DNA from 3 places in the Paucibacter sp. B51 genome. Region 1 is predicted to be linked to each of the others. Evidence: predicted binding sites of a transcription regulator. Region 1 holds the regulator's gene; each other region holds the start of a gene.
The links. The regulator LexA, encoded in region 1, represses DNA repair genes until DNA is damaged. The targets are predictions, from matches to a motif close to ACTGTATNNNNATACAGT.
Positions count from the first base shown of each region.

Region 2: recA (recombinase RecA) is a predicted target of LexA. The motif match lies at 1,240-1,257, and genes of this name have one in related genera.
Region 3: imuA (translesion DNA synthesis-associated protein ImuA) is a predicted target of LexA. The motif match lies at 1,083-1,100, and genes of this name have one in related genera.

Region 1 covers NZ_JAPIVN010000001.1:4,159,998-4,162,264, forward strand. Annotated here, with positions in the region: gene OOB33_RS17560 (asparaginase) at 1-629, opposite strand, end outside; gene lexA (transcriptional repressor LexA) at 715-1,470, shown strand; tRNA gene OOB33_RS17570 (tRNA-Asp) at 1,987-2,063, opposite strand; tRNA gene OOB33_RS17575 (tRNA-Glu) at 2,152-2,227, opposite strand.
Region 2 covers NZ_JAPIVN010000001.1:1,268,559-1,270,825, forward strand. Annotated here, with positions in the region: gene OOB33_RS05350 (sensor histidine kinase) at 1-296, opposite strand, end outside; gene OOB33_RS05355 (response regulator transcription factor) at 339-1,016, opposite strand; gene recA (recombinase RecA) at 1,299-2,267, shown strand, end outside.
Region 3 covers NZ_JAPIVN010000002.1:502,096-504,362, reverse strand. Annotated here, with positions in the region: gene OOB33_RS23085 (glycine zipper 2TM domain-containing protein) at 317-799, opposite strand; gene imuA (translesion DNA synthesis-associated protein ImuA) at 1,211-1,939, shown strand; gene OOB33_RS23075 (Y-family DNA polymerase) at 1,914-2,267, shown strand, end outside.

The DNA.
Region 1 (2,267 bases):
GCGGCGAACCAGCGCACCACTCCCTCCTCCACCGCCCCCAGACGCGCGCCGTCGGCTGACGCGAATGCATCGACCCGGTAGCTGTGTACCTTGCGCACCTGCTCGGCGGAATGGATGCTGCCGGCGAACATCACGAACACACCAGGCACCCCTCCCTCCGCAGCGAGAGTGACTGCATCCAGCAGGTTCTGCGGACCATCGGTCTGAAGGGCGGTCGCGGGCCGCATGGCCGCGGTGATCACCACGGGCTTGCCGGGTGCCAGGACGCGCTGCAGGAAATAGGCGGTCTCTTCCAAGGTATCCGTGCCGTGGGTGATGACCACGCCGGCCACTTCTGGACGCGCCAGATGCGCCGCGACCCGTTCAGCCAGCAGACGCCAGGTCGCGAAATCCATGTCCTTGCTGTCCAGCTGCACAACTTGTTCGGCCTCCAGCGCACGGCGGGCGAGCGGCGGGATCGCCGCAATCAGCTGTGCGACACCGAGCTGCGCGGCCTGATAACCGACATTGTCCGAGGCATCGGCCGCCGTACCGGCGATGGTGCCACCGGTTCCGAGAATCACGACCAGCCCCGATTTCGCTTCAAACACCGGCGCATTCACGGCAATTGTTTCTTGCTTGCTTTGCAATTTTGAATTTCCTGGATGAAAATACAGTCACTGGATAAATATTCAGGCAATCAAGCCCCAGGGCCCCAAGCAGAGGACGACCACCGTGGAAGACAGCCCGAAACTCACCGCGCGCCAACAGCAGATTCTCGATCTGGTGCGAGCCGCCATCGAACGCACCGGCGCTCCACCGACCCGGGCCGAAATCGCCGCCGAGCTCGGTTTTCGTTCTGCCAACGCCGCCGAAGAGCATTTGCAGGCCCTGGCTCGCAAAGGCGCGATCGAACTGGTCGGCGGCACCTCGCGCGGCATCCGCCTGAAGTCTGACACATTGAGAGCGCTCAACTCCGCACGCGATGCCCGCGAGTCAAAAGAGGCGCGCGAGTTTCAAGCCGGATATGCGCGCGGCCGCGCCGCACCCCGCGGCAGCGATCGGCAGCAACTCGATTTCCCTTTGGCCAGCCTGGCCCAGCTGAATCTCCCGCTGATTGGGCGCGTGGCCGCCGGCCACCCCATCCTGGCGCAGGAGCACATCGAGCAAAACTACGCCGTCGAAGCCAGCATGTTCGCCAAGAAGCCCGACTTTTTGCTCAAAGTGAAAGGCATGAGCATGAAAGACATCGGCATCATGGATGGCGATCTCTTGGCCGTGCAGAAAGCCTCGGACGCCAAGAACGGCCAGATCGTGGTCGCCCGAATCGGCGACGAAGTGACCGTCAAGCGATTCAAGCGCGGCCGCAGTGGCATTGAGTTGCTGCCCGAGAACACCGATTTCGAACCGATTCAGGTGGCCGCCGATGACGACAGCTTTGCCATCGAGGGGCTGGCGGTGGGCCTGATCCGCAATCAGATGTTCAGTTGATCCCCCGACCGCACGATGTGCAACCCTTGCCCGGGTCGGGCCTACTTGCTCCGCCCGTCGATAGACAGCCAACGACGCGTCTGAATCGCTCGCCGCCTCATGTCGCGGAAGACCCAGCACATACGAAAGAGCCTCCAATGCAGGCTCTTTTGTTTATTCACATTGGTCCTGAACGGGCGGACGCTTGATCAAACATTCGTCCGATCACGAGTTGTGTGGCTGGAACAAAGCAATCTGCACCAGACCCAAAAGAGGCGCCGCCTGAACGCGCAGGAACCTTGCCAAACCCCGTATCGAACCCTTGCATTACTGCAGCTGAATACCTCACAGACGAGGCGCCATCGCTGATGGTTTGATCTCCAATGGAGATTTCGAGACTGAACCGCCGGAATGACAAGGAAATGTCGTGCAGGTATTGATCAAATAGTCCGTTTTCATCAACAGCGCAAAGCCACGAATATCGAACGGAAAAGAAAAAACCCCGCAAACTTTCGTTTGCGGGGTTTCTCAATATGTTGGCGGAGTGGACGGGACTCGAACCCGCGACCCCCGGCGTGACAGGCCGGTATTCTAACCAACTGAACTACCACTCCAGATGAGACACAATATCGAAATCGATATTGCGCTGCACCGGACAAGTTACGCAGTATTCATTCAAACACTGCCAAGCCTTGTCAAACTTGGCGTCCCCTAGGGGATTCGAACCCCTGTAGTCACCGTGAAAGGGTGGTGTCCTAGGCCTCTAGACGAAGGGGACTCAACCTTCTAGCCTGATCACATCCTGAATCGCGCGCCAC
Region 2 (2,267 bases), 2.9 Mb from region 1:
AGCACCTGGTAGTAGACGGTGTCGGTTTCGTCCGCGCGCAGCAGGGCCGCTGCCTCCGGGGCCAGGGCGTAGCGGGAGCGGGCGCTGCGCCCCTCGGGCAGCGGCGCGGCCGAGGCCACTTGCAGGCCCAGGGTGCGGGCCATTTCGCCGAGCTCTCGGTCGTAGGGCCGGCTGGCGATGCCTTGCGCCACCAGCCAGGTCAGGGCCACGCTGATCGGCCAGATCAGCAGCAAGGGCGCGAGCATCCAATCGAGGATCTCGCCAAACAGCGAGCGTTGGCCGGTTTCAGCCGCCATGGTGGGGCAGGCTCCGGTTGGGCGCGGGCGTGGGCGTGGGCTTCAAGCGCCGGGCTGGATCTTTTCCAGGCAGTAGCCGAGGCCGCGCACGGTGGCGATGCGGATCGGGCCTTGCTCGATCTTCTTGCGCAGGCGGTGGATGTAGACCTCGATCGCGTTGTTGCTGACCTCTTCGCCCCACTCACAGAGGCGCTCGACCAGTTGGTCCTTGCTGACCAGGCGGCCGGCGCGCTGCAGCAGCACTTCCAGCAGGCTCAGCTCGCGGGCCGAAAGCTCGATCATCTGGTCGTTGATGTAGGCCACGCGGCCGGTGGCGTCGAAGCTCAGCGGGCCATGCTTGATCACCGAGGAGGCCGTGCCCAGGCCGCGCCGGGTCAGGGCGCGCACGCGGGCTTCCAGTTCCTGCAGCGAGAAGGGCTTGGCCATGTAGTCGTCGGCGCCCAGGTCCAGGCCCTTGACGCGCTGCTCGACGCTGTCGGCCGCCGTCAGGATCAGCACCGGCATGGAGGAGCCTCGGGCGCGCAGCTTGCGCAGCACCTCCAGGCCATGCAGGCGCGGCAGGCCCAGATCCAGGATGACCAGATCGAACTCATGCGAAGCCAGGGCCGCATCGGCCTCGGTGCCGCTGCCGACCTGATCCACCGCATAACCGGAGGCGCGCAAGGAGCGCAGCAAGGCATCGGCCAGGACTTGGTCATCTTCGGCAATCAGGATGCGCATGCGTCAGTCTCCATCACTCATGGCCAGGGGGCTAGTTCCCGCATTCTAGGGATGCCAGCCAGGGCTTCGGCGGCTCACAGCTGCTTGTGCGCGGTGAAATCAAGCGCCATCCGAATTTTGACTTCATCAATTGCTGGCTCATCCAGTGAGCCAGTGGCGCCCTAGGATTCAGCGATGACACGGCGAGAACCGAAACGGCTTGCCAAAGTTCAATCGTCAAACTACTGTACAAACATACAGATTGCGACATAATCCGCCCAGCCCTTTTCAGGAGAACGAATCATGGATGCCCCCGTCAAAGCCCTCAACACCGAAAAAGCCAAGGCCTTGCAAGCCGCCCTCAGCCAGATCGAGAAGCAGTTCGGCAAGGGTTCCATCATGCGCCTCGGTGAAGGCGAGGTGATCGAGGACATCCAGGTCGTCTCCACCGGCTCCCTGGGCCTGGACATCGCTCTGGGGGTCGGTGGCCTGCCGCGCGGCCGTGTGGTCGAGATTTACGGCCCGGAGTCCTCGGGCAAGACCACCCTGACCCTGCAGGTCATCGCCGAGATGCAAAAGCTGGCCGGCACCTGCGCCTTCATCGATGCCGAACACGCGCTGGACATCCAGTACGCGCAAAAGCTGGGCGTCAATCTGCAAGAGCTGCTGATCAGCCAGCCCGACACCGGCGAACAGGCCCTGGAAATCGTCGACGCCCTGGTGCGCTCCGGCTCGGTCGACCTGATCGTGGTCGACTCCGTGGCCGCGCTGACGCCCAAGGCCGAACTCGAAGGCGAAATGGGTGATTCCCTGCCGGGTCTGCAAGCCCGCCTGATGAGCCAGGCCCTGCGCAAGCTGACCGCCACCATCAAGAAGACCAACTGCATGGTCATCTTCATCAACCAGATCCGCATGAAGATCGGCGTGATGTTCGGCAGCCCCGAAACCACGACCGGTGGCAACGCGCTCAAGTTCTACGCCTCGGTGCGCCTGGACATCCGCCGCATCGGCTCGATCAAGAAGGGCGATGACGTCATCGGCAGCGAAACCAAGGTCAAGGTCGTCAAGAACAAGGTCTCGCCTCCGTTCAAGACCGCCGAGTTCGACATTCTTTACGGCGAAGGCATCAGCCGCGAAGGCGAAATCATCGACATGGGCGTGATTGCCAAGGTGGTTGAAAAGTCGGGCTCCTGGTACGCCTACCAGGGCGAGAAGATCGGTCAGGGCAAGGACAACGCCCGCGAGTTCCTGCGCGAGAACCCCGACATCAGC
Region 3 (2,267 bases), on a different contig from region 1:
AGCCTTTCTGAGTTCTGCCGTATGGGCGTGAACTTCAAGATGCGACTTCAGCGATGCGTGAGTGCTAGTTTTCGCATGCCTTGCGCATGGGAAAACAGAGATAAGCGGCTAATTTAGCAAGTTAGCGCGGGGAATGGTGGAGCTTTATGGCGCTTTGTGAGGTCGATCGGGGATGGTCGGCCTTGTGTTCGCCGAATTCGATCATGGGCTGTGGCGCTGAGGCGCCAAGCCGCCTAGGGAGGGGCAGGTAGTAGGGCGTGAGCAATTTCAAGGCGCACCGCGTGCCATCCGCGGCAGACGATGCGCCGATTCAGGGTCAATTCGTGGTGTCGACGCGCACGGCAGGGGCGCGGGTCACGCGGGTCTTGCCACCGGTGGTGGTCAGGATCACGGCTTCGCCCGGGTTCAGGTTCTCATTGCCCTTGGCCTGAACGATGGAGCGACGCTCGCCGTTGCGCAGCTGCACCAGCACTTCGATCGCTTCCTCGCGGGAGGCGCTGCGCTCAATGGCATTGCCGATCACCGCGCCGGCCACGGCGCCCAGCACGCCAACGATCTGGCCTTCGCGGCGGCCGCCCACCGAAGAGCCGGCCACGGCACCGACCACGCCGCCGGTGACGGCGCCGGCACCGCTTTGCGAGCCGTCCACGGTGACGCTGCGCACGCTCAGCACGGTGGCGTCCTGCACCACGGCCATGCGCTGTGCTTCATTGCGCTGAATCACATCGGGGCTGGTGGTGGAGCAGGCGCTCAGGGTGGCAAGGGCCACGAGGCTGGCGGTGATGAGGGTCTTGTTCATGGGGTGTTTCTCCTAGACACAGCACAAGGCGTGCTGCTGCAACGAGATCCATTGTGCAGCCGTTGACTGCGCCCCATGTTGCTGGATTGTGCGGCCGTGCGGGTATCGGGCCGTGCACCTTGCGGTGCAGCTTGGCTGTGGGCGAATCAAGCATGACGGCCCTTGTTGTGGATGAGGGGGGCTTTCGGGCACCGCAATGGGGGCGTGAATCTAGGCACGGGCGACTCTGGTTTGTGCCATGAGTTTTTCAAAAATTGAGTGTGATGGGTGAGATGATCAATATACTGTATAAAAATACAGTGCCAAAAAGGTTCTCACACCATCATGCGTTCTCTACCATCCGTCGAGGCAGGGCCACCCACCCCTTCCTTCGCATTCGATCGCCGGCCGCCACTCCCGGCTTTCCGCGCCTTGCCGTCGAAGGTGGAAGCGGCGGTTTGGCGTGGCGATCAGCTGGGCCAAACTGCGGAGCTCACCCTGTCTACAGGGTTCGCGGCCCTGGATGCCGAGCTTCCAGGGCATGGTTGGCCCTGCCGCGGCTTGACTGAGGTCTTGATCAATCGGGCTGCCTTGCTGGAGTGGCGTCTGGCATCTGCTGCGCTGCGCGCTGTGAGTGAAAGAGGGCGTGATATTGCCGTCATCGGCCCTCCGTACCGTCCGCACCCTCCTGGCTTGTGTTGCGATGGCATCGATTCGAATCGGTTGCTTTGGGTGGATGTTGAAAAGCCTCATGAACGCCTGTGGGCAACGGAGCAAGCTATCAAAAGCAATGCTTGCGGAGCGGTCTTGACTTGGCTGCCGCAGGTGCGTGCCGAGCAAGTTCGGCGCTTGCAGGTGTTGGCCTCGGGGTGTGATGCACCTGTTTTCGTGTTTCGCCCGGCCCTTGTGGCGGGCGAGTCTTCAGCGGCGCCGCTTCGTTTGCAGGTTCGTGTGTCGGAGGACTGGGAACTCTGTGTACGAATTTTCAAACGTCGCGGTCCGAGTTTCGATGCCGAACTGCGCTTGATGTCTGTTCCTGGCGGTCTCATGGACATCATGACCCAGCGCTTGCGTTATCCAAGCCGTCTTACCTTGCGAGTGCCTGATGTTGTGGTGCGTACTTCGACGACCGGATTTGAGCGCGACGTCGTCCCCCATTGACGCATCTCTTCAAGCGCTGGCCTTTTGGGCTTTGCAGTTCACGCCCAGAGTCAGCTTGGTCGAGGAGGCTGTGGCAATGGAGGTGGAGGCCAGTACGAGGCTGTTCAAAGGGCGGCGCGCCTTGCGTGACCGCGTTCTTGCGGAGTGTGCAGGGTTTGGTGTGAAGGCTTTGGCATGGGGGCCCAACAGTCTGGCCGCATTGGCCTTTGCTCGCGCTGGCGTTGAGAACGGATTGAAGCGTGATCTTGAAGCCATGTTGGATCCATTGCCGATGCATGTTCTGAGCGCCGTGCGACCGCATTTGCCTGTGCTGATGCGCATTGGGGCT